Regions from separate parts of the Streptococcus salivarius genome, predicted to be linked through region 1. Evidence: predicted binding sites of a transcription regulator. Region 1 holds the regulator's gene; the other holds the start of a gene.

Region 1 (16,544 bases):
TAGTGATGAGCTTGCTAAGTTCGATATGATAAAAAAGGGGAACTGGGTAAGGGTTCGTGGCCGTATCGAGAATAATCCTTTCACTCATAGTCTGACTATGAATGTGCAAGATATTAAAGAAATTTCACATACTCCTCGTAAGGATTTGATGCCTGAGGGACAAAAGCGTGTAGAATTTCATGCGCATACCAACATGTCTACTATGGATGCAATGCCAACTGTTGAAGATCTTATTGATACTGCTGCCTCTTGGGGACACCCAGCAGTTGCTATAACAGATCATGCTAATGTTCAGAGCTTTCCTCATGGCTACCATAGGGCTAAGAAAGCTGGGATTAAGGCTATTTTTGGTCTTGAAGCCAATCTTGTTGAGGATAAAGTTCCTATTGTTTATAATTCTGAGGATTTGGAATTAAAAGAAGCAACTTATGTTGTATTTGACGTTGAGACAACGGGCTTGTCTGCTGTTCATAATGATTTGATTCAGATTGCGGCATCAAAAATGCATAAAGGTAATATTATTGAGCAATTTGATGAATTCATAGATCCAGGACATCCTCTTTCTGCATTTACTACTGAGTTGACCGGTATTACTGATAATCATGTTAAGGGTGCTAAACCTTTAGTGCAAGTTTTACAGGAGTTTCAAGAATTCTGTCAAGGAACTGTTCTAGTGGCCCATAATGCGACCTTTGACGTTGGTTTTATGAATGCCAATTACGAAAGACATCAGTTACCAACAATTTCACAACCGGTTATTGATACTTTAGAATTTGCACGAAATCTTTATCCTGAGTATAAGCGTCATGGTTTGGGTCCTTTGACGAAGCGGTTTGGTGTGGCTTTGGATCATCACCATATGGCCAATTATGATGCGGAAGCTACGGGTCGTTTGTTGTTTATCTTCATAAAAGATGTGTTTGATAAGCACGGTTTGACTAATCTGGAACAGTTGAACACGGAGTTGGTTTCTGAAGATTCGTATAAAAAATCTCGTGTCAAACATGCAACTCTATATGTTCAGAATCAAACTGGCTTGAAGAATATCTTTAAGTTGGTAAGTCTATCAAATGTCTCATACTTTGAGGGAGTAGCACGTATTCCTCGTACGGTCTTAGATGAGTATCGTGAGGGAATTATTGTAGGTTCTGCTTGTGCTGATGGTGAGGTTTTTGATACGCTTCTGTCTCACGGTATTGACAAGGCGGTTGAAGTTGCCAAATATTATGACTTTATTGAAGTTATGCCACCGGCAATTTATGCTCCCTTGATTGCAAAGGATTTAATCAAGGATGAGGCGGCTATAGAACAACTGATTAGAGATTTGATTGAAGTCGCTAATCGTCTGGACAAGTCTGTGCTGGCTACAGGAAATGTACACTATATCAACCCTGAGGATGCCATTTATCGTGAAATCATTGTTCGCGCTTTGGGACAAGGAGCCATGATTAATAGGCCAATTGGTAAGGGAGAAAATGCGAAACCTGCTCCTTTACCTGAAGCTCATTTTAGGACAACTAACGAGATGCTAGACGACTTTGCCTTTTTAGGAAAAGACTTAGCCTATGAAATTGTTGTAACTAATACGCAGGCTATGGCAGATCAAATTGAAGAGGTTGAGGTTGTCAAAAAAGACTTGTACACACCTTTCATTGATCGAGCGGAAGAACAGGTTGCGGAGATGACATATGCTAGAGCGTTTGAGCTCTATGGTAATCCTTTACCTGATATTATTGACCTGCGAATTGAGAAAGAGTTGTCTTCAATTCTTGGTAATGGTTTTGCCGTAATCTACCTGGCTTCGCAGATGCTAGTTAACCGTTCAAATGAACGTGGCTACCTAGTTGGTTCGCGTGGATCTGTCGGATCTAGTTTTGTTGCGACGATGATTGGAATTACTGAGGTCAATCCGATGCCACCTCATTATCTATGTCCTAATTGTCAACACTCAGAGTTTATTACAGATGGTTCCTATGGATCTGGCTTCGATTTGCCTGATAAGGAATGTTCAGAATGTGGAACGGAGTATAAAAAAGATGGTCAGGATATTCCTTTCGAGACCTTCCTAGGTTTTGATGGGGATAAGGTACCTGATATCGATTTGAACTTTTCCGGAGATGATCAGCCATCAGCCCACTTGGACGTTCGTGATATTTTTGGAGAACAATATGCTTTTCGTGCCGGAACAGTAGGAACTGTTGCAGATCGGACTGCTTATGGTTTTGTTAAAGGTTACGAACGTGATTACAATAAGTTTTACCGTGATGCCGAGGTCGATCGTTTAGCCATGGGGGCTGCGGGTGTTAAGCGAAACACTGGTCAGCACCCGGGTGGTATTGTTGTTATTCCAAATTATATGGATGTCTATGATTTCACACCTGTTCAATATCCGGCTGATGATGTAACGGCTGCCTGGCAGACGACTCACTTTAACTTCCACGATATTGATGAGAACGTGTTGAAGCTTGATATTCTGGGACATGATGATCCGACTATGATTCGTAAGTTGCAGGATTTATCAGGAATTGATCCAAAAGATATTCGAGCAGATGATCCAGATGTAATGAAACTTTTTTCAGGGACTGATATTTTAGGAGTAACACCTGAACAGATTGGGACACCAACGGGAATGTTGGGAATCCCTGAGTTTGGGACTAACTTTGTTCGTGGTATGGTCGACGAGACGCATCCGACGACCTTTGCGGAACTCTTACAGTTATCTGGTTTGTCCCACGGAACAGACGTTTGGTTAGGTAATGCACAAGATTTGATTAAGGAAGGTATCGCCACTCTGAAAACAGTTATCGGTTGTCGTGATGATATCATGGTATACTTAATGCATGCGGGATTAGATCCTAAGATGGCCTTCACAATCATGGAACGTGTGCGTAAGGGGATGTGGTTGAAGATTTCCGAAGAAGAGCGTAATGGCTATATTCAAGCTATGCGTGAAAATAATGTTCCAGACTGGTATATTGAATCTTGTGGTAAAATCAAGTACATGTTCCCTAAAGCCCATGCGGCAGCCTACGTTATGATGGCCCTACGTGTAGCTTATTTCAAAGTGCACCATCCTATTTATTACTATTGTGCCTATTTCTCAATTCGAGCTAAAGCATTTGAGCTTAAGACGATGTCTGCGGGTCTTGATGCTGTTAAAGCTCGAATGGAAGATATTAAGGAGAAACGCCAACGAAATGAAGCGACTAATGTTGAAAATGACTTATTTACGACGCTTGAAATTGTCAATGAAATGTTAGAACGTGGCTTTACCTTTGGTCAGTTGGATCTTTATAAGAGTCAGGCAACTGAATTTCTGATTGAAGGAGATACTTTGATTCCACCGTTTATTGCACTTGAAGGTTTGGGTGAGAACGTTGCTAAGCAAGTGGTTGCTGCGCGTGAGGAAGGTGAATTCCTTTCCAAGACAGAATTGCGTAAACGAGGAGGTCTATCATCTACCTTGGTTGAAAAATTGGATGAAATGGGAATCCTAGGAAATATGCCAGAAGATAATCAATTAAGTCTTTTTGATGATTTCTTTTAATAGCTAAAGAGAATCGTCATCAACTTTGAGAGAATGGAGTCAGTCTCTGTTCTCTTTTTGTTTAGGGGGCTGCATGAGATGCTAAAAAGCCAAAGCTGAGAGGAAACCTTTTTCTTCGTCTTATGGTATACTGATAGAAAATTATAGTTTCAAGGAGTTAATTATGGTTTTACCAAATTTTAAAGAAAATCTTGAGAAATATGCTAGATTACTGGTTGCTAATGGGATTAATGTACAACCTGGTCACACAGTGGCCTTGAGCATTGATGTAGAACAAGCAGAGCTAGCTCATCTCTTAGTTAAAGAAGCCTATGCTCTAGGAGCAGCTGAGGTAATCGTTCAATGGTCAGATGATATTATTAATCGCGAGCGCTTCTTGCATGCTGATATGGACCGCATCGAAGAGGTTCCTGCTTATAAAAAAGCTGAGATGGAATATTTGTTGGCCAAGAAGGCAAGTCGCTTAGGCGTTCGTTCATCAGATCCAGGTGCCCTTAATGGTGTAGCTCCGGAACGTTTATCTGCTCATGCTAAAGCTACTGGAGTGGCCTTTAAACCTATGCAGGTGGCAACTCAGTCTAATAAGGTTAGTTGGACTGTAGCTGCTGCAGCTGGTAAGGAATGGGCTAAGAAGGTCTTTCCTGATGCTTCGAGTGATGAGGAAGCTGTAGATTTACTTTGGGATCAAATTTTCAAGACCTGTCGTGTTTATGAAGAGGATCCTGTACGTGCCTGGAAGGAACATGCTGACCGTTTGGATGCTAAAGCACGCCTACTCAATGAGGCACAATTCTCAGCCTTACACTACCAAGCACCTGGAACAGATTTGACTCTAGGATTGCCTAAAAACCATGTTTGGGAGTCTGCAGGTGCCATTAATGCGCAAGGTGAAGGTTTCCTTCCTAATATGCCAACAGAAGAGGTCTTTACGGCACCAGATTTTCATCGTGCAGATGGTTATGTCTCAAGCACAAAGCCTCTAAGCTACAATGGTAATATTATTGAGGGAATCAAGGTAACCTTCAAAGATGGTGAAATTGTAGATATCACAGCGGATCAAGGTGATGAAGTGATGAAGAATCTCGTCTTCAACAATAATGGAGCGCGTGCTCTAGGTGAATGTGCTTTGGTTCCAGATCCAAGTCCGATTTCACAGTCAGGCATCACTTTCTTTAACACTCTTTTTGATGAGAATGCATCCAACCACCTAGCTATTGGAGCAGCCTATGCTACTAGTGTTAAGGGAGGGGCAGACATGACAGAAGAGGAGCTTAAGGAAGCTGGACTTAATCGTTCTGATGTACACGTAGACTTTATGATTGGTTCAAATCAAATGGATATTGATGGTATCCGCCAAGATGGTAGTCGTGTACCGATCTTCCGAAATGGGGATTGGGTAATCTAAGTATGATGGAGAATTTATCATGATTGGAAGTATGATAGTTGGTTTTCTAATTGGCCTTATTGCCTCTGCTATATCAAATAGGGGTGAACATATGGGCTGTATTGGTAAGACCTTTGTTGGATGGCTAGGTGCTTTTGTTGGTCAGCTTCTTTTTGGAAATTGGGGACCGATGCTAGCAGATACTGCTATCGTTCCTTCAGTACTAGGTGCTGTTATCTTATTAGCCCTTTTTTGGAATCGTAATAGTTAGAAATGAAAGAGTTCTGAGGTATTGGTTAGATATCTAAGGACTCTTTTTTCTTATTTTTTCATTTTCATATACCACTTTTAGAAAAACTGTGGTAGAGTAATAAAAACAGCATCTATTTGGAAAGGACTAGAAATGAGTGACTTAGATAAAAACATGGCTGTAAAAAGTATGGTAGTTATGCGTAAGGCTTTTCGTACCATCGATGCCAAGGTTTCTGAGACCTTTAAAGAATTTAATTTGACACCAACTCAATTTGGTGTCATGGACGTGCTTAATGCCAAAGGACGTATGAAGATTGGCGAATTAATTGACCGCATGCTTGCCACCTCCGGGAATATGACTGTTGTCATTAAAAATATGGAGAAAAAAGGTTGGTTGACGCGAGAAGCCTGCCAAACAGATAAGCGTGCTTTCGAGGTTGATTTGACGGATGAGGGCCGTCGTATTATTCAAGCAGCAATCCCGCCACATCAGCGAGCTATTGAGGAGACTTTTTCCGTTCTGACACCTGAAGAGCAGGCACAGTTGGTAGAGCTCCTGAAAAAATTTAAGAATGTCTGAGCATATTTCTTTATATTTCTAATGGAATTATATATATTACTATGTAGTAGTAAATATTAATTATTAGAAATACAAAGGAAACGCATCATGAAAAACATTCTATTTATCGTTGGATCTCTTCGCAAGGGATCATTTAACCACCAATTAGCAGAAGAAGCTGAGAAAATGCTAGCTGGTAAAGCTAATGTTTCTTATCTTGACTATAGTCAAGTACCTGTTTTTAATCAGGATTTAGAAAGTCCGGTTCTTCCAGTTTTGGCAGAAGTTCGAGAACAGGTCTTGGCAGCAGACGCAATTTGGATTTTTTCACCGGTTTATAATTTCTCAATTCCTGGGCCAGTGAAAAATTTGCTTGACTGGTTGAGCCGTGCCCTTGACCTATCAGATCCTTCAGGGCCATCAGCTCTTCAAGATAAGATTGTAACCGTGTCATCAGTTGCTAATGGTGGTCACAATCAACTTTTTGATGCCTACAAAGACTTGTTACCATTTATCCGTACCCAAGTGGTCGGTGATTTTACAGCGACACGTGTAAATGATACAGCCTGGGCGGATGGGAAATTCCTAGCGACTGAAGAAGTTCTTGAAAGCCTTCAGAATCAAGCGGAATCTTTGATTGAAGCGATTAAATAAGAATAATGAATACCCGAGGTTTCTAGCTTCGGGTATTTTTATACCTTGAATTGTCAAATTAAGTGCATACTTTCCCCATAGAATACTTCATAAGGTGTTTTCCAGTTAAGACATTTTCGTGGCCTATTATTAAGTTTGTTCTCCCATAGCTGAATAGTCTGATCATCAACCAATGTTAGATCACTACCCTTTGGAAAATATTCTCTAAGTAATCCATTCGTGTTCTCATTGGTTCCTCGTTGCCATGGAGCATGAGGGTCAGGAAAATAGACTTCAATGTTCAATTGATCACTCAATTTCTGATGATACGTGAATTCTTTCCCTCTATCAGGAGTTACTGTATACTTCGTCAAGGGTTCTAACATTTTTACCATAGCTTCTATTACCAACTTGCTTTTCTTAACAGCTACCTTTTTGATTTTTAGAAAACGAGAATAACGGTCTGTTAGAGTAACTAAACAAGCTTTTCCAGTTTTACCTGCAACAGTATCGGCTTCCCAATCTCCTATTCTAGTTCGATTATTAGCTTCTTCTGGTCTTTCGTGAATTGTATGAGAAATGGATATTTTCCCTCTATTTTCAACATGACCTTTAGTATGACGTGTTTTCCCACGATGACGAAGTTTACGAATGACACCACGAGCACCATGAGATAATGAGTTATCCTCAAAATGTCCTCGGTAAATGGCTCTATAGATTGTTTGATAACTAATAACAGTTTTTCCGTACTCTAATTGCAACCGACCTTCTATTTCTTCAGGAGACCATTGGTAATCGAGAAATAGATGTTTGACGGTATTGCTTAAATTGTGATCTATTTCAAGCATACGTTTTCGTCCACAGTGTGATTTAGCCATATGGTAAGATTCCTGTGCATGATTTGGAGAATAAGCTCCTGATTTTGTATGGCGCTTCCACTCACGACTAATACTAGATGGATGACGATGAAGTAACTTAGCAATTTGAGAAAAATTTAGGCCTTGCGTACGGTAAATGAGAATACTTTCACGCTCGTCTATGGTAAAATGATGGTAGCTCATAAGATTTCCTTTCGTAACTAGTTCGTTCAATTCTATTTTACTAGAAAATCTTATGAGTTTTTATTGTGCACTTATATTGTATATTCAAGATGCAATAATGAAAAAAAGACACCCTAAGGTGTCTTCGTATTATAAAGGCGGTAGACGGATTTGAACCGACGATCAAGCTTTTGCAGAGCCGTGCCTTACCACTTGGCTATACCGCCATAACAAATACCATTCTATCGAAAAAAAAAAGATTCGTCAAGTCTCTTTCATCAAATTGACTGGTTGATTATTCAAACTGCCTATTTACAAGAAACATAAAGAGGTTGAAAGACATTCAACCTCTTCATATTAATTATAACTGTTGTAGATTGATTACTAACATGTTAGTGTTGATTATTGTCTAATCAAGTAATCAAAGGCTCCAATAGCAGCTGTAGCACCAGACCCCATGGAGATAATGATTTGCTTGTAGGCGCTATCTGTACAGTCACCTGCAGCAAAAATACCAGGGATATTTGTTGAACCAAATTTATCAACGATAATTTCTTGGCGCTCATTGAGTTCAATGCCACTATCTTTGAGCCAAGCAGTACTTGGTACAAGACCAATTTGAACAAAGACACCTTCAAGATCAAGATGTTTTTCTGCGTTTGTATCACGCTCAACGTAATTCAAACCAGTTACATGATCTTGACCAACAATTTCTTTGGTTGCAACGTTCTTAAGAATGGTTAGATTATCAGTTTTAGCAGCTCGTTCTTGTAAGACTTGATCTGCCTTTAATTCAGGTAAGAACTCTAAGACCGTAACATGTTTAGTAATGCCTGCTAAATCTAAAGCCGCTTCCAAACCTGAGTTACCACCACCGATAACTGCAACATTCTTTCCTTCAAATAGAGGACCATCACAGTGTGGGCAGTAAGTAACCCCTTTATTGCGGAATTCTTCCTCGCCAGGAACGTTGATATTACGCCATTTGGCTCCGAGAGCTAGGATAGCAGTTTTGGATTTTAAAACGGCACCGTTAGCCAGTGTCACTTCAATGAGTTCTTTTTTCTCAATGCCAGTAGCTAATTGACTTTTGATGATATCAACATCATAAGATTTCGTATGCTCTTCAACTTGGGCCATTAACTTAGGACCTTCTGTATATAGCGTACCAATCATGTTCTCAATGCCGACTGTCTCGATAACTTGTCCACCAAAGGTTTCTGCTAAAAGACCAGTTTTTAAACCTTTACGGGCAGCATAGATGGCCGCACTGTTTCCAGCAGGACCACCACCAATAACCAAAACATCATAGACACCTTTATCAGCGAAGGCATCAGCATCAAGTGGTCCGTCCAATTTTTCTACAAGCTGTTCAATGGTTGCGCGACCAGATGTAAATTCTTCTTGGTCTTTGTAAACCGTAGGAACAGACATGATACCTTTAGCTTTGACCTCATCCTGATACATCCCACCTTCAATCATGGTGTGAGTGATATTTGGGTTCAAAACAGCCATTATATTAAAGGCTTGAACAACGTCTGGACAATTGTGACATGTTAATGAAACATAAGTCTCTAAATCGATGGGTTTATCAATCTTCTTGATACGTTCGATAGTGTCCTCATCAACTTTAGGTGGACGACCAGAAACTTGCAAGAGAGCTAAAATGAAAGATGTGAATTCGTGGCCCATTGGTAAGCCTGAGAAAATAACACGACTTTTTTGCCCTTTTTGTGCAATACCAAAACTAGGTTGACGTTTTAAATGTGTTGATTCAAGACTAATACGGTCAGACATAGCGGCAATCTCGTCTAGAAATTCTTTTACTTTTCGAGAATTATCGTCATCCCCTAAGTCTGTTTGTAATACAATATCAGATTCTAGTAAATTTAAATATTGTGCTAATTGCGTCTTGATTTCTTTATCTAAGACCATGGATACCCCCTGGTTGTTAAATTTTACCTACAAGATCTAAGCTAGGAGTAAGTGTTTCAGCTCCTTCTTTCCATTTGGCTGGACAAACTTCACCTGGATGTTGGCGAATATATTGAGCAGCACGGACTTTATCAATAAGAGTGCTTGCATCACGTCCAATACCATCAGCGTTAATTTCCATCATTTGGATAACGCCATCTGGATCAATGATGAATGTACCACGTTGTGCGAGACCATCTTCCCCAAGAACATCAAAGCCTTGTGAGATGTGGTGTGAAGGATCTCCAATCATAGGGTAAGTAATAGTTCCAACAACATCTGAGTCATCATGCCAAGCTTTGTGAACAAAGTGAGTGTCAGTAGAGACAGAGTAAACCTCTACACCAAGAGATTTAAGAGCTTCATATTGTTCTTGAAGGTCACCGAGTTCAGTTGGGCAGACAAATGAGAAATCTGCAGGGTAGAAGCAGAAAACAGCCCATTTTCCCTTAACATCTTCATCTGTAACAGTCATGAATTCCCCGTTGTGGTAAGCTTGTGCTGAAAATTCAATAATTTCTTTTCCGACTAATGACAAAATAATGTCCTCCTCTATTTTTGATAGCCTAATTATAAACAAAATACTTATCAACCTCAAAGAAAACGATTGCAATTTTAATACGGGTGAATTTTTTCTAATGGTCAGACTGATTTTAGAGCTTGTCAAATGTCACTTTTTTTGATAAACTACTATAGTTGCGTAAAGTGACAAATACTCATTCTAAGCCGATTGTGGTCTTGTTGCCGCAGGGTGGGACTGCAAGTCTAAAGCTTAGAAGAGGAAAAAACAATTTTTAAGGAGAAATACTCATGGCAGTAATTTCAATGAAACAACTTCTTGAGGCTGGTGTTCACTTCGGTCACCAAACTCGTCGCTGGAATCCTAAGATGGCTAAGTACATCTTCACAGAACGTAACGGAATCCACGTTATCGACTTGCAACAAACTGTAAAAATGGCTGATACAGCTTACGAATTCGTTCGTGAAGCAGCAGCTAACGATGCAGTAATCTTGTTCGTTGGTACTAAAAAACAAGCAGCTGAAGCAGTAGCTGAAGAAGCAACTCGTGCTGGTCAATACTACATCAACCACCGTTGGTTGGGTGGTACTCTTACAAACTGGGATACTATCCAAAAACGTATCGCTCGTTTGAAAGAAATCAAACAAATGGAAGCTGATGGAACTTTCGAAGTTCTTCCTAAGAAAGAAGTTGCACTTCTTAACAAACAACGTGCACGTCTTGAAAAATTCTTGGGTGGTATCGAAGATATGCCTCGCATTCCAGATGTAATCTACATCGTTGACCCACACAAAGAACAAATCGCTGTTAAAGAAGCTAAAAAACTTGGTATCCCAGTTGTAGCGATGGTTGATACAAACGCTGATCCAGATGAGATTGATGTAATCATCCCAGCTAACGATGACGCTATCCGTGCCGTTAAATTGATCACTTCAAAAATGGCTGATGCTATCATCGAAGGTAACCAAGGTGAAGATGCTTCTGCAGATTTCCAAGAAGCAGCTGCAGCTGATTCAATCGAAGAAATCGTTGAAGTTGTCGAAGGTGACAACAACTAATCTTTAAGATTGGTTTGGGCTCGATGCCCACTAAAGATACGACAAACACCTAAGGGGCGGGGCTCAGCCCTGCCCCTTAGTTTGATAAAATAAATTTGGAGAAAAACAAAATGGCAGAAATTACAGCTAAACTTGTTAAAGAATTGCGTGAAAAATCTGGTGCTGGTGTCATGGACGCTAAAAAAGCATTGGTTGAAGTTGAAGGTGATATCGAAAAAGCGATTGAATTGCTTCGCGAAAAAGGTATGGCTAAAGCAGCTAAGAAAGCTGACCGTGTTGCAGCTGAAGGTTTGACTGGTGTTTACGTTAACGGTAACGTTGCAGCAGTTGTTGAAGTTAATGCTGAAACTGACTTCGTTGCGAAGAACGCTCAATTCGTTGAGTTGGTAAACGAAACAGCTAAAGTAATTGCTGAAGGTAAACCAGCTAACAACGAAGAAGCACTTGCATTGACTATGCCTTCAGGTGAAACTCTTGAAGCTGCATACGTAACTGCTACAGCTACTATCGGTGAAAAGATTTCATTCCGTCGTTTTGCAGTTGTTGAGAAAACTGATGCACAACACTTCGGAGCTTACCAACACAACGGTGGACGTATCGGTGTTGTTTCAGTTATCGAAGGTGGAGATGATGCTCTTGCAAAACAAATCTCAATGCACATCGCAGCGATGAAACCAACTGTTCTTTCATACACTGAATTGGACGAACAATTTGTCAAAGATGAATTGGCACAACTTAACCACGCTATCGATCAAGATAACGAAAGCCGTGCTATGGTTAACAAACCAGCTCTTCCACACCTTAAATATGGTTCTAAAGCTCAATTGACTGATGCTGTTCTTGCTCAAGCTGAAGAAGATATCAAAGCTGAGTTGGCTGCTGAAGGTAAACCAGAAAAAATCTGGGATAAAATTATCCCAGGTAAAATGGACCGCTTCTTGCTTGACAACACTAAAGTTGACCAAGCATACACACTTCTTGCTCAAGTTTACATCATGGACGACAGCAAAACAGTTGAAGCTTACCTTGAATCAGTAAACGCTTCAGTAGTAGAATTCGTTCGCTTTGAAGTTGGTGAAGGTATCGAAAAAGCATCTAACGACTTTGAATCAGAAGTTGCAGCTACAATGGCAGCAGCGCTTAACAACTAATTCTAGTTGCTAGATAAAAAGAAAAGAAGTTACGTGAATGAATCGTAACTTCTTTTTTGTTGCTATTAAAAAACGTCTGAGCATGCCCCAGACGTTGAAAAAGTAATTAATGAGCGAAGGTATTTACACCAAGTAGAAGAGAGAGTGTTCCCATGATGATACCTGCAAGGATAACCCCAAGCATAACAGCAATAACACTACGTTTAAAGTCCCAATCTAGGATAGATGCTGCTAGGGTACCAGTCCAAGCTCCTGTTCCTGGAAGCGGAATTCCCACAAAAAGTAGAAGGGCCCAGAAGATTCCCTTATCTCCGGCAGCTTTTTCAAGTTTTTGGCCCCCACTGTGACCTTTTTTAAGACACCAGGTAAAGAAGCCACCAATTAGAGGTTTGTCTGCCCCCCATTCGAGAACACGGCGGGCGAAGAAAAAGATAATTGGAACTGGAATCATGTTCCCAATGACACAAAGAATTAGGGCTTGCCACCAAGGAATACCTGAGGCGATAGCGACAGGTACGGCTCCACGGAGCTCAACTAAAGGAATCATAGAGATTAAGAGTGCAATGATGTATTTCATGAGTAACCTTTCATAGGGAAATAAAATAAGAGATAAGACTCAAAGTGAGATGAGCTTTATCAAGAGTGATAAGACTAGTACTACTGCGAAAGTGCTAAAAAGTACTTGTTGGATTAGGTGGGTTTCAGCCTGTTAAAGTGGATAGAAAATTTGAATCAAACACCTTAAGTTACCTAATATTCCAGTCTTATTTATTGTATCTTATATGGTCTCTAATGACAACTTTAAAAAGCTTTTTGAAGGTATAGTTTCCCATGAGCTGACATTTTTGGTATAATAATAGTCAGTTATAGTCAAATTAGACTGGAGGAATTAAGATGGCAAGAAATACATCAGATAGTATAGAAGAATATATTAAAGAATTGCTGGGCCAGTCTGGAATTGCTGAGATTCAACGCTCGAACTTAGCAGATACTTTTCAAGTTGTACCGAGTCAGATTAACTATGTTATTAAGACTCGTTTTACAGAAAGTCGTGGTTATATTGTTGAGAGTAAACGTGGAGGTGGCGGTTATATTCGTATCGTCAAGGTCAGATTCTCCGACAAGCACCACATGATTAATGATTTGCTTCAGAACTTGGCAGATCAGCTCAGCGAGCAGGTATTTACAGACTTGATTCAGTTGCTTTTTGATGAAAAAATCATCACTGAACGTGAGGGAAATTTGATTTTAGCAACTGCTAGTGATGATGTTTTAGGCGAAGATGCGGCTGCTATTCGTTCGCGTATTCTACGCTCGCTATTACTTAGATTGGATAGAAAAGGAAATTAGATGACGACATATTCAAGAAAAATGCAGGCCATTTTCCATCGTGCTCAGCTTGAGGCAGAGCGTTTTGGAAGTCCTTTCTTGGAGACTTGGCATGTGCTTCTGGCTATGGTTGAGGTTCCAGGATCTGTAGCCTACCTAACATTTACTGATTTTGAGGACCGTATTCGTGCGGAAGAGATTGAGACAGCCGCTGTACTAGCGATGGAGAAAAGTCCAAAAGACTTGTCTGAATCCGATATTATCGATTTACGTGCACAGTCACATGCTTTAGAGGTTATGTTGCAAGAGGCAGAGGGAATTGCTAGTGTGACTGGTGCTGTAGAGGTAGGGTCTGAACATGTATTGATGGCCTTCCTTCTTCATAAGGATTTGATGGTTTGTCGTCTCCTTGAAGTTGCTGGTTTTCAATATAAGGATGACAGCGATAAGCCTCGTATTATCGATTTACGACGTTCTTTGGAGCGTTACGCAGGTCTTAGTAAGCAAGATTTGAAGGCCATTCATGACCTTCGTAAGCCTAAAAAATCAAAGGCATCAGGAAATTTTGCTAATATGATGCAGCCTCCTCAATCTTCTACTGGGGAACTGTCAGATTATACCAAGGACTTAACGGCAGTAGCCGAGTCAGGTGCTCTTGATCCTGTTATTGGACGTGAGAAAGAAATTTCACGCATGATTCAGGTTTTGAGTCGTAAAACGAAGAATAACCCAGTTCTTGTGGGTGAAGCAGGTGTTGGTAAGACGGCACTTGCGCTTGGCTTAGCACAGCGTATTGCTTCAGGCGAAGTACCTTTTGAGTTGGCTGATATGCGTATCTTAGAGCTTGATATGATGAGTGTGGTTGCAGGAACACGTTTCCGTGGCGATTTCGAAGAACGTATGAATCAGATCATTGATGAGATTGAAGCTGATGGAAAAATCATTCTTTTTATTGACGAATTGCATACGATTATTGGTTCTGGTTCAGGTATTGATAGCACCTTAGATGCGGCGAATATTTTGAAACCCGCTCTAGCACGTGGAACTCTTCATATGGTTGGAGCAACTACTCAAGCTGAGTACCAGAAGCATATTGAGAAAGATGCAGCTCTTTCTCGCCGTTTTGCTAAGATTACAATTGAGGAGCCAAGTGTACCTGAGGCGATTGATATTCTAAAAGGCCTACGTTCGTCTTATGAAGACTATCATCGTGTAACGATTACTGATGAGGCGGTTGAGACAGCAGTCAAGGCAGCCCACCGTTATTTGACGAGTAAAAACTTGCCTGACTCTGCCATTGATCTTTTAGATGAAGCGAGTGCAACTGTTCAAGGTCGTATCAAAAAAGAAGCCAAACGTGAGATAACGCCTTTGGATGAAGCGCTTCTATCTGGTGATATGAAGGCTGCTGTTAAACAATATAAAGCTAGCCAAAAAGCAAAATTACCAGAACCTGCCTTGGTAGATGCAGATCAGATTATGCAAACCCTTAGTCGTCTATCAGGTATTCCTGTTGAGAAGATGACTCAGGCAGATAGCAAGCGTTACTTGAATCTGGAAGCAGAGCTTCATAAACGTGTTATTGGTCAAGACGAAGCAGTTTCAGCGATTAGTCGTGCTATTCGTCGTAACCAGTCAGGTATTCGTACTGGAAAACGTCCGATTGGTTCCTTCATGTTCCTTGGACCTACTGGTGTTGGTAAGACAGAGTTGGCCAAGGCTTTGGCGGAAGTTCTCTTTGATGATGAGTCAGCTTTGCTTCGCTTTGACATGTCAGAATACATGGAAAAATTTGCGGCTAGCCGCCTTAATGGTGCTCCTCCAGGTTATGTTGGATATGATGAGGGTGGTGAATTAACAGAGAAAGTTCGCAATAAGCCTTACTCAGTTCTCCTCTTTGACGAGGTGGAAAAGGCTCACCCAGATATTTTCAACATCCTCTTACAGGTTTTGGATGATGGTGTCTTGACGGATAGTCGAGGTCGTAAAGTCGATTTCTCAAATACCATTATCATTATGACTTCGAACTTGGGAGCGACTGCTCTTCGTGATGATAAGACTATTGGATTTGGTGCCCAAGACATTTCTCATAATCACCAAGCAATGCAGTCACGTATCATGGAAGAACTTAAGAAGGCCTACCGTCCAGAGTTTATCAACCGTATTGATGAGAAGGTTGTCTTCCATAGTCTAGAGGAAGAGCAACTTCGTGAGATTGTCAAGATTATGATGAAACCGTTGGTATCAGCTTTGGCTGAAAAAGGGATTGACTTGAAATTCCAACCAGCTGCTCTCAAGCATTTAGCTAAAGATGGCTATGATGTTGAGATGGGTGCTCGTCCATTACGTCGCACGATTCAAACTCAAGTGGAGGACAAGTTATCTGAGCTCTTACTAGGTGGTCAAGTAGTTAGTGGACAAACTCTTAAAATCGGCTGCTCGAAAGATAAATTAACCTTTACAGTAGTGTAAAAATCAAACAAAAAGACAGATTACAGGTGTAGTCTGTCTTTTTTTGTGTCAATAGGAGTCAAGATAGAGTCAATCTTTCTGTAAAGATGGGGTAAAAGAAAAAGCCGAGCAAAGCTCGACTGTAATAATTAGAGTTTTTCGTTGACAAAGTTGACAAAGTGATTCCACCAGACCTTGAGGAAGAAGCTTTTCTTAACTTCTTTACCAGCAACCAGTTCCATGCTAGGCATACCTTGGTTAGGCAAGTAACCTTCTCCTACAAGTGACTTATCTTCAAAGGTAGCAGTTCCAACCTTGTCACTTGAGTTGACAGGGGCTTGGACTTGATTTGTAGTAACTTTAATATGTTTACTATTGTTAGCATCTATTTTTTGGATGATATTAAAGTCAGACTTAGCAACAGCAGTGACTTGCTTAGATTTCCCATCAAGGACAGGGGCTTGGCTTTTACCGATGGCTTGTCCTTTTTTGGCAATGGTCTTGCTTTCCCAATGATAGACTACGTAATTAAGTAGGTCATTGGTTGCAGTGAAACGGGCGTAGTCATCAGTATCGGTATTATCAGCATTCAAAATGACTGTGATAATGCTCATGCCACTTTCATTTGAGTGGGCCACGAAGGAAG
Region 2 (16,544 bases), 720 kb from region 1:
CTTGAAAAGCCAGAGAAGTCCAAACGCATGGAGAAACTTCTAAACTATATTGAGAACTTTAAGCATCGCTTTATTGGGATTTCACTGGCCTTCTCTATTCCATTTATACCATCAGCTCTGGTCAATTATGCTTGTGTTCAAATGAATTTACCCACAAGGACGAGGATTTTGGCGACACTTATTGGAGTGACGCCAGTATCGATTGTTTATGCAGTTAGTGGAGATTTGTTGCTTAATATCCGTCCAATCCGAATGCCATTAGTGGCAGTACTTGCCATCTTGCTTTTTATCTCACTCGTCATTTACTTTATCCATTTTAGGAAGGAAAAAAATGAGCTTCATTCAAGTAACTAAAGAAGAATTTAACACCTATGAGTTTGTCCTTAGTGTTAGTCCGTTTCAAAGAGAGATTAGAAATTAAGGAGGTAAGTTGATGAAACTTGCATTATTGGGTACAGGAATGATTGTGACAGAGGTTCTTCCTGTGTTAACGACTATTGAGGGCATTGAGCTTGAAGCTATCTTGTCGACACCACGCTCACTTGACAAGGCAGAAGCCCTAGCTAAGCAATATGGTTTGTCTCAGGCGACTAGTGATTATGAGTTAATTTTGTCCAATCCAGAAGTCGATACGATTTATGTGGGAACGCCCAACCATACCCACTATGATTATGCTAAGAAAGCACTTTTGGCCGGCAAGCATGTTATCTGTGAGAAACCCTTCACCTTACATTTGAAAGAGTTTGAAGAGCTAGCTAAGCTTGCTCAAGAAAAAGAGCTTCTCTTGATGGAGGCTATTACCAATCAATATTTGGCTAATTTTACAGCGATTAAGGAAGCCTTGTCTGATATTGGAGATGTTAAGATTGTGAATATCAATTATTCTCAATATTCGTCACGTTATGACGCCTTTAAGCGAGGAGAGATTGCTCCTGCCTTCAACCCTGAAATGGGTGGGGGAGCACTTAGAGATCTTAATATCTATAATATCCATCTCCTGGTTGGCCTTTTTGGAAAGCCTCATCGTGTGGAATATCTACCTAATGTGGAGCGAGGAGTGGATACGTCAGGAATTCTAGTTTTGGACTATGGTCACTTTAAGGCTGTTGCCATTGGAGCTAAAGATTGTAGTGCGGAGATTCGTTCAACTATACAAGGTGATAAGGGCGCTATTACAATTTTTGGTGCAACCAATACTCTTCCTGAGATTGGAGTCACTCTCAATGGTCAGAAAGAGAGAGTCGTCAATCTCAATAGTCCACAACATCGTATGCATGATGAATTTGTGGCTTTTGAAAAGATGGTGGCTACTAAGGATTTTGACAGTGTTGCCAAGCGGTTGGAACATAGTCGTCAGGTTATGGAAGTTCTGGATCAAGCTTCGAAAGCTTTGTAACATACAAAAAAACAAGCAGTGGTATTAGCCATTGCTTGTTTTGTCTTATACAGTTGTTGGGAATGAAATCTCAATCAATTTGTCAGTGTGTACTGTTCTGAGTTTGTCCATCAAAACAATATCCTTGTCGATTTTTCGTTTGAGGAAGAATTCACGGATAACTTCTAATTCATTGTCTTTAACAGCACGGTGTTTATTTGAAATCAAGAGTTCATAATGCTTAGGTGCTTGTGTAAAGACAACATCAGTATTCCCAGCAGAGTAGGTCTCTACGAGAAAGGCATCCGTGTTGTCCAGTTGGTTTTGAACGAGTTCTTGGTGTGTACGGGTCGTATTAATGAGTTTCATAGTTTCCTCCTAGGATTTGTCAGTTGTTGTGTTAGTTTCTTTCCATTGTTCGATTCCCCATTTATGACTGCCACGTTTAAGTTTAGCAATGGCTTCATCAATTGGAAACCAAGCCAGATTATTGAAATCTTCAAGAGGTTTGCCAATTTTTGAAAAATCTACAACTTCATAAATATAGGCTGGATTGTAATAGTAAGTGTCACGGTGGCTTGAATAGAAGTATTCATCGGCCTGGCCATAGTACTGGCCCAAAGTGGCTGTAAACCCAAGTTCTTCAATTAACTCGCGTTCTAATGCACTATAGTGATCCTCGCCTGCTTCGATCTCTCCACCTGGGAGAAACCAAGCCCCGTTAGGAGCCTGGACTAAAATAATCTTTGTATTTTCTTGGTTAGGAATCACAGCATAAACACCGTAACGTGTTTGATAATGAGCTCCCTCAACCTTGTCACCAAATGTTGGATTCATGAGTTGCTCCTTACGTTTATTTGCCTATATTATACTAAAATTTTGCTCATTTTCCTATTGATTTAGGCAGAATTAGGGATAAATTTGAAAATAGGAAATGAAAAGATAAAGAAACCAAGTCATTGCGACTTGGTTTCTTTGTTTAATCAGTTTCTTTTGATGTCTCAGCTTTCTGAGTAGCTTTTTCAGCTTTTTTAGCAGACTTAATGGTGATGTGGCCTTTTGAAGTCATGACTGCCTTGAGATCTTTTTCATTTGGATTTTCAAGGTAGAAGTCTGTAATAGCATCTTCAATATGGTCTTGGATGGTACGACGTAGTGGTCGAGCCCCCATCTTAGGATCGTAACCAAGGTCAACCAATTTTTCCTTAACTTTCTCAGTTACACTGAGGTGGATACCGTTATTAGCCAAGCGTTGGTTGACATTATCAAGCATGAGGTCAACGATAGTAAGGAGATTTTCTTTGCTAAGGGCAGAGAATTCGATAATACCGTCAAAGCGGTTCATGAATTCAGGGCTGAAGAAATCTCCAAGCTGGTTAAGCACAGAATTGGTACGATTTTCACGGGCAGCTCCAAAGCCAACGCTAGCTTCAACTTTACCTGTACCAGCATTTGAAGTCATGATGATGATGGAATCCTTGAAACTTACAGTTCGCCCTTGACCATCAGTCAAGCGACCGTCGTCAAGAACTTGGAGGAACATGTGAAGAACGTCTGGGTGAGCTTTTTCAACCTCATCCAGAAGAATGAGTGAATATGGATTACGGCGGACTTTTTCAGTTAACTGACCAGCTTCGTCGTAACCGACGTATCCTGGAGGGGCACCGACCAATTTAGCGACAGCATGTTTTTCCATGTATTCTGACATGTCGAAACGAATCATACTGTCAGCTGAACCAAAGAGTTCAATAGCCAATTGTTTAGAGAGTTCAGTTTTACCGACTCCTGTAGGACCTACGAAGAGGAAGCTACCAATTGGGCGATTTGGTGCACCCAATCCAACACGATTACGACGGATGGCTTTGGCAATCTTATCAACTGCTGCATCTTGTCCAATAACATGTGATTTAAGATCATCAGCAAGACTAAGAAGTTGTGATTGTTCTTTTTCTTTCAAATCACCGACAGGAATATTGGTTTTTTGTTCCACAATGGCTTCGATATGTTTTTCTGTGATGACAGGCATATCTTGGTCTTTGATGGTTTGTTTTTGCATTTCCTTGTATTTAGCAATTTGATCACGGAAATAGGCAGCTTTTTCAAAGTCTTCGTCACGAGTAGCTTGAGCCTTGAGGTTTTCAGCCTCAATCAAACGTTTGTCGATATCTTTAGGATCAACAAAATTGAGGGTCAAGTTCATCTTAGAACCAGCTTCATCGAGAAGGTCAATGGCCTTGTCTGGCAAGAAACGGTCTTGAATGTAGCGGTTGGACAATTCTGCAGCTGCAGTAATCGCTTCGTCCGTATATTTGACGTGGTGGTAGTCTTGATATTTAGGTTGAATACCACGCAAAATAGTGATGGTTTCCTCAACCGTTGGTTCGTCAACCTTAACTGGTTGCATACGACGCTCTAGGGCAGCATCTTTTTCGATGATGCGGTATTCGTTGAGTGTTGTTGCTCCGACCAGTTGAAGTTCCCCACGAGCAAGGGCAGGTTTTAGGATGTTTCCAGCATCCATATTGCCATCACCAGCATTACCAGCTCCTACAATTTCATGGATTTCATCAATAAATAGGATCACATCCTGACGTTGACGAATTTCTTCCATGAGTTTTTGCATGCGTTCTTCAAATTGGCCACGGATACCAGTCCCTTGAACCAGGCTGACCACATCAAGACGGATGACTTGTTTGCCTTGGAGTTTTTGTGGCACGCTACCGTCAACGATTTTTTGAGCTAGGCCTTCAACGACAGCAGTCTTACCGACACCGGGTTCACCGATGAGGACAGGGTTGTTTTTGGTACGGCGGTTAAGAATTTCGATGACACGAATGATTTCCTCGTCACGACCAATAACAGGATCAATGTCTCCGCGACGAGCGATGTCAGTGATGTTGATGCCGAACTCTTCAAGAAGACCTTGTGGCTGTTGAGGAGCTTGTTGGCGTGGTCCTCCTGGACGGCCTGGCCCTTGTGTATTGCCACCGTTTCCTTGGTTACCTCCTTCTTGTGTTGGAGGTGTATTGGGAAGATCGCCGTTAGAAGAACGGAAGTTATTTAGGTCGCTGAAGAAATCGTCGAAGAAGTTGGAACCTCCTGTTTGATTGAATTGATTGAGGGGGTTCTCTGGGTCAGATTTCATGATTTTATAACAATTTTGACAGAGGTCAACTTGTTGCTGATTACCATTTACATTGGTATACAAATGAATACTAGCTTCATTAAGGTTACAGTTTTGACAGAGCATATCAGTACCTCTTTTCTATCTGAATTGGGAAAGACCTTTATTGAAAAAAATCTTGGTCAAAAAAGGTCAAATCTATGACTTCATTATAGCATGCGGAAGGTAGATTGCAAGTAAAAAGCATCTAGGTTTGGCACTCTCTTGATAAGAGTGCTAATTTTGAATTTTAATTCAGAATCGCTTGTCTAAAATGTATAAATATTATATAATTATTTTATATTATTCAGAACGAAAGAGAGATACCTATGACACAAGCTAAATCATTTTTGAAAGAAATCGACTTTACCAAGCAGGAACTTGAGGAGTTGATCGATTTATCCATAAAATTTAAACAGTTAAAGAAGGAAAGAATTCCGCATAAATATTTAGATGGCTTAAATATTGCCTTGATTTTTGAAAAAACATCTACAAGAACTCGCTCAGCTTTTACAGTGGCTGGTCAGGATCTAGGTATGAATGTGACCTATCTTGGTGCTGGAGACATTCAGTTAGGTAAAAAGGAATCTGTAGTTGATACAGCCAAGGTGCTTGGTTCTATGTTTGATGGAATCGAATACCGTGGTTTTAAGCAAGAAGATGTCGAAGATTTGGCTAAGTACTCAGGTGTTCCGGTCTGGAATGGTTTGACGGATACCTGGCATCCAACGCAAATGATTGCGGATTTCATGACTTTGAAGGAGCATTTTGGTAGTTTGGAAGGTTTGACCATCGCCTATATTGGAGATGGTAGAAATAATATGGCCAACTCACTTTTGGTCACTTCGGCTATTTTAGGCGTTAATGTCAAGATTATTGCCCCAGAGGTGCTGCAACCCGAAGATGAGATTGTAGCCCTAGCTCAGAAACATAATAATGGTGCCGATTTAACCATTACAGATGATATTTCAGAGGTCAAGGGAGTGGATATGCTTTATACGGATGTCTGGGTATCTATGGGTGAAGAAGTAGACTTTAAATCTCGTATTGATTTACTCTTGCCTTATCAAATTAATGCAGACCTACTTGCCAAGACGGAAAATCCAGATGTCATCGTTATGCACTGTCTCCCAGCCTTTCATGATCTCAATACCCAAATTGGGAAAGAAATCTATGACAAATACGGTTTGGCAGAGTTAGAAATCACCGATCAAGTCTTCCAAAAATACAGTGATATCATCTTCCAAGAAGCTGAGAATCGTATGCATTCTATCAAGGCCATTATGTACAATTCCTTGAAAAATATTTAAAATTCCCCCATTTTTCCCATAAGTGTGATAAAATAAGTAAGAAATACACAATTAATAGGAGAAATAACATGGAATCACATTTGGTGAGAATCATTAACCGTCTTGAAATGATGGCGGCTGATGGTGGTAATTTGAAACGTAATTTTGAACGTGAAGGAGTGGTTGTTGCCGAAGTATCATTTAGCAACGATCCTGAAAATGGTCCAGTTTTCACATTGCGTGACGTTGAAGCACGTGAATCTTATTCATTTGATAGCATCGACTTGATTGCAATGGAAATCTACGATTTGCTTTACTAATAAATTATTTTGGAACTTTACAAGATTCCAAAAATCAGAATGCCTGAAACTATCGAGTTTCAGGCATTTTTATCAGGATGAAAACATGGGGTGATGCTTGTATGGCTTGTCAAAACAGGCAGTGTTTCAACTCATTGGCAAAGTTTTTGGCGTGGTGTCATCTCGAAAATACATGAGGTGTATTGCTTAAGAGTTTTGCTAGCTAGGTCTATAACTTAGTTTTTATACTGAAATATCGCATTTATAAGAAAATACTTTATTATTATACAGTCTTCTGATATAATATTGAAGAATATTAGTAAGGAGTATCTAGATGAATTTTTCATTTCTACCACAGTTTTGGTCTTACTTTAACTATGGTGTCTTAGTAACAATTATGATTTCGGTCTGCGTGGTCTTCTTCGGAACCATCCTTGGGGTTTTGGTATCCTTGGCCAAACGTTCTGGAATCAAACCTTTGGAGTGGTTGGTAAGCCTTTATGTTTGGGTTTTCCGTGGGACTCCTATGGTTGTGCAGATTATGATTGCTTTTAACCTTATCCACATGAATCTTCCAACTGTTCAGTTTGGCATTTTGAACCTTGATTTGTCACGTATCGTTCCAGGTATTATCGTCCTTTCTTTGAATAGTGGTGCTTATATTTCTGAGAGTGTACGTGCAGGTATCGAGTCTATTCCTAAAGGTCAGGTTGAAGCTGCCTACTCACTTGGTATCCGTCCATGGAATACCATGCGTTATGTGGTCTTGCCTCAAGCTATTAAAAATATCTTGCCTGCCTTGGGTAACGAGTTTGTTACTATTATTAAGGATAGTTCGCTCTTGCAAACCATCGGGGTTATGGAATTGTGGAATGGTGCACAAACTGTTGCAACAACAACCTACTTGACCTTGACGCCGCTCTTGTTCGCAGCCTTCTATTACTTGATTGTGACAACAGCTATGACGGCACTCTTGAAACAAATGGAAAAACGACTTGGGGAGGGACGTAAATAATGGCAGAAACAATTATTGAGATTAAAAATCTTCACAAGTATTTTGGTAAGAACGAAGTTCTCAAAGGGATTGATCTAGATATTAAAAAGGGTGAAGTAGTGGTTATCATCGGTCCTTCAGGATCAGGAAAGTCAACCTTCCTACGCTCAATGAACTTGCTTGAGAAACCTACAAAAGGTGTTATCTCCTTTGAAGGTGTGGATATTACAGATAAAAATAACGACATTTTCAAAATGCGTGAGAAGATGGGGATGGTTTTCCAACAGTTCAACCTCTTCCCTAATATGACAGTTAAAGAAAATATCACCTTGTCACCAATTAAGACTAAAGGTGTTTCTAAAGCTGATGCAGAAGCAAAGGCTATGGAACTTTTAGAAAAGGTTGGCTTGAAAGATAAGGCAGATGCCTACCCAACAAGTCTATCAGGTGGTCAGCAACAACGTATTGCAATTGCACGTGGTTTGGCTATGGATCCAGACGTTCTCTTGTTTGACGAACCAACATCAGCCCTTGACCCAGAGATGGTTGGTGAAGTTCTATCCGTTATGCAGGACCTTGCTAAATCAGGGATGACAATGGCAATCGTTACCCACGAAATGGGCTTTGCTTATGAAGTGGCAGATCGTGTTATCTTTATGGATGGCGGTGTCATTGTCGAAGAAGGCACACCACAAGAGATCTTCGACAATACTAAGGAAGATCGTACCAAGGATTTCTTGAGTAAGGTTTTGTAAGATATTCATTAAGTATATATACATTGTTTGTGAAGGCTGGAACTTTTCCAGCCTTTTCTTTTTGTGTTCTACTTTTCTAGAATCATTCTTGTTTAGGATAATATTGCGGAAAAGATGGATAAATATGCTATAATGATGCTGTATCAAAAATAATAAAGTAGGTCAAGAAATATGCTCATATATAATGCGGCCTTAAAAACGCCTTACCGGATTCTTGGCATTAACCTCCCTAAGGATAGTCTTTTGCACTTATCTAATCTAGGGTTGGCTGCCGGTGAAACGATTGAGGTGGTAACTAAGACCAAGAATAGTGCTATTATTATCGTTAAAGGGAGTCGCTTAGCCTTTGATGCGTCGATTCTGGATAAGATTGATTTGGCACCTGCCGAGGAAGATCAGGAAAAGATACCTCTTTCTGAATTACCAGTTGGACGTTCGGCTATCGTTACTGATATTTTTTCAGCAAATGAAACCAAACGACGTCTTATGGATATGGGAATTACAAAGCGTACTCGGGTCTTATTACGTAAGGTAGCCCCTTTGGGAGATCCTCTAGAAATTAGTTTGAGAGGGTATGAATTAACCCTACGCAAGTCAGAAGCGCAAATGATTAGTGTGGTCATGCTGGATGAGGGAGAGGAAAAATGACAGAAATTGCATTAATAGGTAATCCTAATAGTGGTAAAACCAGTTTATTCAACCTGATAACAGGGAACAATCAGCGTGTTGGTAACTGGCCGGGTGTTACCGTAGAACGAAAAAGTGGTCTGGTCAAAAAGAATAAGGATTTAGAAATCCAGGATTTACCAGGGATTTACTCAATGTCACCCTATAGTCCTGAAGAAAAGGTAGCGCGTGACTATTTGTTGAGCCAAAGGGCTGACAGCATTTTAAATGTAGTTGATGCGACAAATTTGGAGCGTAACCTTTATCTGACAACGCAGTTGATTGAGACAGGTATTCCAGTCACTTTAGCGCTTAACATGAGTGATGTTCTAGAGGCTCAGGGAAAGCAGATTAATGTTGATAAATTATCTTACCATCTAGGCGTCCCAGTAGTAGCTACTAGTGCTCTCAAGCAAACTGGTGTTGATCAGGTAGTGAAGAAGGCAGCTCATACGACAACCTCTACAGTTGCCGACATTGCTTTTCCAATTTATGACGATAAATTAGAAGCTGCTATCTCACAAATTTTGGAAGTCTTGGGAAATTCGGTGCCGCAAAGGTCTGCTCGTTTTTACGCCATTAAACTCTTTGAACACGATGCTTTAGTTGAGGCTGAGCTAGACTTGTCCCCATTCCAACGAAAAGAAATCAAAGACATCATTCGAATCACTGAGGAAGTTTTCACCGAAGATGCGGAGTCAATTGTCATTAATGAGCGTTATGCCTTTATCGAACGAGTTTGTCAGATGGCTCAAAGTCATACAGAAGATTTTGCTCTGACCTTGTCAGATAAGATTGATAGGATTGTCACCAACCGTATTTTGGCCTTGCCAATTTTCGCAGTGGTTATGTATTTGGTTTATTTCTTATCTATTCAGACTGTTGGAACCATGTGGACAAACTGGGCTAACGATGTGCTTTTTGGTAAGTATGTTCCAGATTTGGTAACGTCTGGTCTTGACTATCTTCAAGTTCAGGACTGGCTTAAGTCTTTGATTGTCGATGGGATTGTCGCTGGGATTGGGACAGTGCTAGGCTTCCTTCCTCAAATTTTTGTGCTCTTTATCTGTTTGGGTGTGCTTGAGGACATTGGATATATGAGTCGTATTGCCTTTGTTATGGACCGTATTTTCCGTCGTTTTGGACTTTCTGGAAAATCCTTTATTCCTATGTTGATTTCTACAGGTTGTGGGGTACCAGCGGTTATGTCTAGTCGAACCATTGAAAATGAAAGGGACCGTCGCATTACCATTATGACGACAACCTTCATGCCTTGTTCTGCTAAGTTGGAAATTATTGCCCTGATTGCTGGAGCTTTCTTCCCTAGTAATTCTTTAGTGGCACCAAGTACCTATTTTATTGGGATGGCTGCCATTATTCTATCAGGTATTGCACTCAAAAAGACGAGTTTTTTGGGTGGTTTAACCAGCCCGTTTATTATGGAATTGCCTGCCTACCACTGGCCTAAAGCCATGTCAGTCTTACGTTATGCCTTTGGTAAGGCTATGAGTTTTGTCAAACGTGCGGGAACCATCATTTTCAGTTTGACCGTTCTTATCTGGTTTATGTCTAACTACAACTTTACCCTACATACTGTGGATACGGAAGCTAGCATTTTGGCGACTTTAGGGAAGGGCTTGTCTTGGATTTTTGATCCACTCGGATTTGGAAATTGGAAGGCAACAGTTGCGGCTCTCACAGGTTTAGCTGCCAAGGAGACTGTTGTTGCCACCTTTGGTATTCTCTATCATAATAGCAGTGAGGCCGGTCTAGCTGCGGCTCTTCGAGGAGATTATTCTTCCTTAGCGGCCTATTCCTTCTTGATTTTTAACCTACTTTGTGCGCCATGTTTTGCGGCTATTGGAGCTATTAAGCGTGAAATGGCCAATCTTAAATGGACAGTTGGGGCTATCGGTTTCCAAACAGGTCTAGCTTATTGTGTGAGTTTAATTCTTTACCAGTTTGGTCAAGTCATCCTGTACGGTAAGTCAATGACAATTTGGACTTTTGTTGCTTTCTTACTTTTAGTAACGATGATTTACTTTGTTGTTCGTAAACCACGTCAGATTAAGGATCAAATCATTAGCTTGGATAATCTTCGAGAAGCTCATATTTAGGTTTAGGAGGAATTGTTATGTCTACCTTTATCATTGCTTTCATTATTTTTGCTTTAGCTGGTCTTGGCATCCGTCACTATATCAAAGGAAAAGGATCTTGTGGCGATTGCGAGTGTTCTTGTCCGGTTAAGGAAGAAATGCATAAGGCTAATCGCTAATAAAATAATATATAGAAAAATGGTCTCTTATTCATTTAAGAGACCATTTTCTTACGATTGTAAGAAATGTATAAAGGTATCTAGGTTGGAAGTGTGATACTATAATATAGATAAAAAATCTAAATTTTTAACAAAAAAGGGAGATGTATAAGGAATGGTTTTGAACAAAGAGATTGTCCTAATTCATGGGACCTGGTGTGATGGCAATGTTTGGGGAGAATTTGCGACAGGTCTACGTCAAATGGGATATAAGGTTCATACACCTAGCTTTCGTTACCATGACCTACCTTATCAAGAGTGTCTAGCTAAGGTTGGGACTGTTACCCTGCAGGACTATCGAGATGATTTAGTGGCCTTGATTGAAAGTCTTGACCAACCACCACTTATCTTGGGACACTCTTTAGGGTGTTTAGTGGCTCAGATGGTTGCCGAAAAAACAGAAGTAGCTGGTATGATTCTCATGGGACCAGCACCAACAGCAGATATTTTTGCCTTTTATCCAACCATGTTAGCTTGTTTTGGCAAACACTTTTTACGTTGGGGATTTTGGAAAAAAGCCATGCCTCCGTATAAAAAGGAGTTTTTCAAGTATTGCATGAATGAACAAGAGGAATCTTTGAAAGAGGAAGTTTTTGCTGATCTGGTTCCTGAATCAGGAAAAGTTTATACTCAGATGGCTCTTCATTGGTTTGATAAGACAAAAGCAGCTTACGTTGACTTTAGTCAGATTTCATGTCCTGTTCTCGTCATTTCTGGGACTAAGGATAAGATGACTCATCCTAATATTGCCAGAAGAACGGCTAAGAACTACCGTGATTCCGTTCTTGTCTCCTTAACGGGTGCAGATCACATGTATGAAAGTGGCAAATTCCAGCAGAAGACCTTGAAGGTTATTAAGGGCTGGAGTCAGCAAAATGGTTTTGTGGACTAGTCACTAAGCATAATCAGAAAAAAGTTGGAAGGTGATTCCAGCTTTTTTAGTTTCGTATTTAAGATGTCTTTTTGAAAATTTAGAAAATTTAGTCACAAAGAGCTCTCACTATGGTATAATTGAAAAAAAGTATGTATTGGAGAACACCCATGGCGATAATAATGGATGGTAAGGCCCTAGCTGCTAAAATGCAGGATCAATTGCAAGAAAAGGTAGCACGTCTTAAAGAAAATGAATGGATTGTGCCTGGACTAGTGGTAATCATGGTTGGTGATAACCCTGCCAGTCAGGTTTATGTGCGTAATAAGGAACGTGCTGCTAAAAAAGCTGGCTTCCATAGCCAGACGATCAATCTTTCTGAGAGTATTAGTGAGGAAGAATTGATTGAGGTTATTGAACAATATAACCAGGATCCGCTATTCCATGGTATTTTGGTTCAGTTGCCATTGCCAAATCATATTAATGAAATGCGTATTCTTTTGGCTATTGATCCTAAAAAAGATGTCGATGGTTTCCATCCTATGAATACTGGTAATCTTTGGAATGGTCGTCGTCAAATGGTACCTTGTACACCTGCTGGGATTATGGAAATCCTTCGTGAGTACAATGTTGAATTAGAAGGTAAGACAGCGGTTATTATCGGACGTAGTAACATTGTTGGTAAACCTATGGCTCAGCTTCTTTTGGAAAAAAATGCTACAGTTACCTTGACCCACTCACGAACACCGAATTTGGCTAAGGTTTGCAGCAAGGCAGATGTCTTGATTGTAGCTATTGGACGTGCAAAATTTGTAACAGAAGACTATGTCAAAGAGGGTGCTGTTGTCATTGATGTGGGAATCAACCGTGATGAAGAAGGCAAACTTTGTGGTGACGTTGATTTTGATCAAGTGAAAGATAAGGTTGGCATGATCACGCCTGTTCCAGGTGGTGTAGGCCCTATGACCATTACCATGCTTATGGAACAGACCTATCAAGCTGCTCTTCGTAGTGCGAAAGGATAGTTTATGAAAGTTGATGACGATTTAGCTAGGCAAGTGATAAAACCTCGCTTGAGAGAGTCCCATAAGGGTTCTTACGGTCGAGTGCTTTTAGTTGGTGGGCTTTACCCTTATGGTGGTGCCATCATTATGGCTGCCATAGCTTGTGTCAATAGTGGGGCAGGCCTGGTCACAGTGGCTACGGATCGTGACAACATCACAGCCCTTCATGCCCATCTCCCTGAAGCCATGGCTTTTGACCTTAGAGAGACTGAAAGATTTCTTGATAATCTTAGGGCAGCTGATGTGGTATTAATCGGTTCTGGCCTAGGTGAGGATGGTGTAGCTAGACAAGCTATGGATTTGGTTCTAGCAAATATTAAGGCAGATCAGAACTTGGTTGTTGATGGCTCAGCTCTTAATCTTTTGGCTAAGAAGACTAAGAAGGACTTACCAGATTGTCACCTTACTCTCACCCCGCATCAAAAAGAATGGGAACGTTTGTCTGGTTTAAGGATTCCAGAGCAGACAGTCTCTAACACCCAGAAAGCCTTGGGAGAGTTCCAAGCTGGGACAATCCTAGTTGCCAAGAGTCACAAGACCGCTGTCTATCAAGGTGAAACAGTAGCTCATTTAGAAGTTGGTGGCCCCTATCAAGCCACAGGAGGCATGGGAGATACTTTGGCTGGTATGATTACTGGTTTTCTGGTCCAATTCGCTTCGGTTGACTCCTATAAAGCAGTTACAGTTGCTGTCTGGCTTCACTCAGCTATCGCAGATGATTTGGCTAAAAATGCCTATGTGGTTTTACCGACTCATATCAGTAAAGCCATTCCTAGCTGGATGAAAAAGTTGTCATTATAATCTAAAAAACATGTCTTATAGTGAGGCAAGTTTTTTTAGATTTCGACATTTTTTTAAGTTTGCTAAAGCTTATTTGTGATAAAATAAAAGAGAATTTTTATGAGAATATAGAGGAAAAAAAGTGACATTATTTTCGAAAAAACTCAGTCAAAAATGGGAAAAACGGCGCCAAAAACGAAAAGAAAAACGAGCGAATAAACCTAGAAAGCCAGTAAGCATCTCCCGTCGTGTTTACTTGCTTTTTAGTGTAGTCTTTGTCCTTTTTTTGTTGCTTTTTGCACGTTTGACCTATATGCAGGTTTATAACAAATCGTTTTATACGAAGAAATTAGAGGATAATTCTAAGTATACAGTTAGGATTGCAAGCGAACGTGGGCAAATCTTTGATGCTAAAGGGGTTGCCCTCACGACCAACCAGAGTAAGGATGTTATCACCTTCACACGTAGCAATTTGGTGTCATCAGATACGATGAAGAAGGTCGCTGAAAAGTTGGCGACCATGGTGACTCTGACGGAAACGAAGGTAACAGCACGTCAAAAACGAGATTTCTATCTAGCGGACTCTGCCACTTATAAGCGTGTTGTTAATGATCTTCCAAACGACAAGAAAACAGATAAATTTGGTAATAAATTAGCTGAAGCTACTATTTACAACAATGCTGTTGATGCAGTTCCTGATGAAGCAGTGGATTACTCTGAGGATGAGCTTAAGATTGTCTACATTTACTCACAGATGAATGCTGTTTCTAATTTCTCAACAGTTACATTGAAAACAGGAGACTTGACGCCTGAACAAATTGCGATTGTAGCAGCTAAACAGAAGGAACTCAATGGTATTACGGTTGTTAAGGATTGGGAACGTCATACGGTTGATTCAGCCTTGTCACCTCTTATCGGGAAAGTCTCAAGTTCAGAAGCAGGTTTGCCACAAGAAGATGCCAAGGAGTACCTCAAAAAAGGGTATGCCCTTAATGACCGTGTAGGAACGTCCTATCTAGAAAAAGAATATGAAGAGAAACTACAAGGAAAACATACTGTTCGTGAGATTACAGTAGACAAGGAAGGCGAAGTTGCTAGTGATAAAATCACTCAAAAGGGCAGCAAGGGGAACAATCTGCAGTTGACCATCGACCTTGATTTCCAAAAAGGAGTTGAAGATATCCTAGGTCAACAGCTTTCTTCAGAAATTTCAGAGAATAAAGCAACCTATTCTGAAGGAATGTATGCAGTGGTTATGAATGCTGACACTGGTGCTGTACTTGCTATGGCAGGGCAAAAACATGAACAAGGAGCACAAGATTTTAAGGCCAATGCCTTAGGAACAATCACTGATGTCTTCATCCCAGGATCTGTTGTTAAGGGAGCAACCTTAACTGCTGGTTGGCGTTCAGGTGCCATTTATGGAAATCAGGTCTTGACTGACCAACCCATCAACATTGCCGGTTCAGCCCCTATCACATCTTGGTTTACAGACCAAGGTAGCCGTGCTATTACCGCGACACAGGCTCTAGAATACTCATCAAATACCTATATGGTGCAGATTGCAATTAAACTACTTGGCCAACAGTATGTTCCAGGTATGGCCTTGTCGACTGACAATATGGATAAGGCCATGACGACGCTTCGTGACACCTATGCTGATTTTGGTATGGGGGTGTCTACAGGACTTGATTTACCTGGAGAATCAGAAGGTTACATTTCTAAGAATTACAATGTAGCCAACGTCTTGACAGAGGCCTTTGGTCAGTACGACTCTTATACAACCATTCAGCTGGCTCAGTATGTTGCTTCAATTGCCAATGGTGGTAAACGTGTAGCACCCCATATTGTTGGAGGTATCTACGATGCAGGAGCTAATGGTAGTCTAGGAACTCTAGCTTCAACGGTAGATACACGTGTATTAAATACCTTACCTCTCGATTCTGAGCAATTAGGCCTTATCCAACAAGGTTTCAATGATGTGGTCAATTCTGGCTCTAGCCTTGCGACTGGTAAAGCTATGGCAAGTTCTATCATTCCGATTAGTGGTAAAACAGGGACAGCCGAAACATATGCGACGGATGGTTCCGGTAATTCTGTAACAACGGTTAACCTTAATGCGGTTGCCTATGCGACTGCCAAAGATGGCACTAAGCTGGCTGTAGGTATTATGTATCCACACGCTCTAGATTCTAAGAGCAAGGCCCAACAAAATGCGGTAAAATCTATCATGGAGCTTTATCAAAATACTCACTAAATATCTAAAATCTCTTGTGCCTTGCACGAGGGATTTTTCTGTGATATAGTGTTTGAGTATTTGTTCTTGGGTAAAGACTTATCCATGAAAGTGACAAAAGATAAGTGATGAATAAAAAAATATAAAGAACAGGAGGCCTTCATGCTTTATCCTACTCCAATTGCGAAGCTGATTGATAGCTTTTCAAAACTCCCTGGAATTGGGGCTAAAACAGCGACACGCCTAGCTTTTTATACCATTAGCATGTCTGATGAAGATGTCAATGATTTCGCAAAAAACCTCTTGGCAGCAAAACGTGAATTGACTTATTGTTCGGTCTGTGGTCGTTTGACAGATGATGATCCATGTAACATTTGTACCGATGAAACTAGAGACCGTACTAAGATTTTGGTTGTTGAAGACTCCAAAGATGTTTCAGCTATGGAAAAGATTCAGGAATACCGTGGTCTCTACCATGTGCTTCAAGGGCTTATTTCCCCTATGAATGGTGTTGGGCCAGACGATATTAACCTGAAAAGTTTGATTACCCGTCTTATGGACAGCGAGGTTGACGAGGTTATCATCGCCACTAATGCAACAGCAGATGGTGAGGCAACCTCTATGTATATTTCTCGTGTCCTTAAACCTGCAGGAATCAAGGTGACTCGTTTAGCGCGTGGTTTGGCCGTCGGTTCTGACATTGAGTATGCTGATGAAGTGACCTTGCTAAGAGCTATC

What was found. Region 1 encodes CtsR, which represses protease genes until heat stress. Its sites were predicted from a motif close to TTGGTCAAAAAAGGTCAAANA; they were not measured.
Region 2: V471_RS09915 (ATP-dependent Clp protease ATP-binding subunit) is a predicted target of CtsR. The motif match lies at 4,678-4,698, and genes of this name have one in related genera.

What each region holds. Positions count from the first base shown of each region.
Region 1 covers NZ_CP015283.1:613,602-630,145, forward strand. The annotation lists gene V471_RS03250 (PolC-type DNA polymerase III) at 1-3,547, shown strand, start outside; gene V471_RS03255 (aminopeptidase) at 3,711-4,952, shown strand; gene V471_RS03260 (GlsB/YeaQ/YmgE family stress response membrane protein) at 4,972-5,202, shown strand; gene V471_RS03265 (MarR family winged helix-turn-helix transcriptional regulator) at 5,335-5,763, shown strand; gene V471_RS03270 (NAD(P)H-dependent oxidoreductase) at 5,851-6,396, shown strand; gene V471_RS03275 (IS30 family transposase) at 6,450-7,436, opposite strand; tRNA gene V471_RS03280 (tRNA-Cys) at 7,572-7,642, opposite strand; gene ahpF (alkyl hydroperoxide reductase subunit F) at 7,818-9,350, opposite strand; gene ahpC (alkyl hydroperoxide reductase subunit C) at 9,367-9,927, opposite strand; gene rpsB (30S ribosomal protein S2) at 10,200-10,967, shown strand; gene tsf (translation elongation factor Ts) at 11,078-12,118, shown strand; gene V471_RS03305 (COG2426 family protein) at 12,225-12,695, opposite strand; gene V471_RS03310 (CtsR family transcriptional regulator) at 13,013-13,468, shown strand; gene V471_RS03315 (ATP-dependent Clp protease ATP-binding subunit) at 13,469-15,919, shown strand; gene pbp3 (D-alanyl-D-alanine carboxypeptidase PBP3) at 16,048-16,544, opposite strand, start outside.
Region 2 covers NZ_CP015283.1:2,092,176-2,108,719, reverse strand. The annotation lists gene V471_RS09935 (TVP38/TMEM64 family protein) at 1-354, shown strand, start outside; gene V471_RS09930 (Gfo/Idh/MocA family protein) at 434-1,396, shown strand; gene V471_RS09925 (DUF1827 family protein) at 1,442-1,744, opposite strand; gene V471_RS09920 (NUDIX hydrolase) at 1,754-2,212, opposite strand; gene V471_RS09915 (ATP-dependent Clp protease ATP-binding subunit) at 2,355-4,625, opposite strand; gene argF (ornithine carbamoyltransferase) at 4,868-5,848, shown strand; gene V471_RS09905 (DUF1797 family protein) at 5,917-6,147, shown strand; gene V471_RS09900 (amino acid ABC transporter permease) at 6,461-7,141, shown strand; gene V471_RS09895 (amino acid ABC transporter ATP-binding protein) at 7,141-7,875, shown strand; gene V471_RS09890 (ferrous iron transport protein A) at 8,047-8,523, shown strand; gene feoB (ferrous iron transport protein B) at 8,520-10,658, shown strand; gene V471_RS09880 (FeoB-associated Cys-rich membrane protein) at 10,676-10,816, shown strand; gene V471_RS09875 (alpha/beta fold hydrolase) at 10,971-11,747, shown strand; gene V471_RS09870 (bifunctional methylenetetrahydrofolate dehydrogenase/methenyltetrahydrofolate cyclohydrolase) at 11,897-12,751, shown strand; gene V471_RS09865 (NAD(P)H-hydrate dehydratase) at 12,755-13,591, shown strand; gene pbp2b (penicillin-binding protein PBP2B) at 13,713-15,827, shown strand; gene recR (recombination mediator RecR) at 15,969-16,544, shown strand, end outside.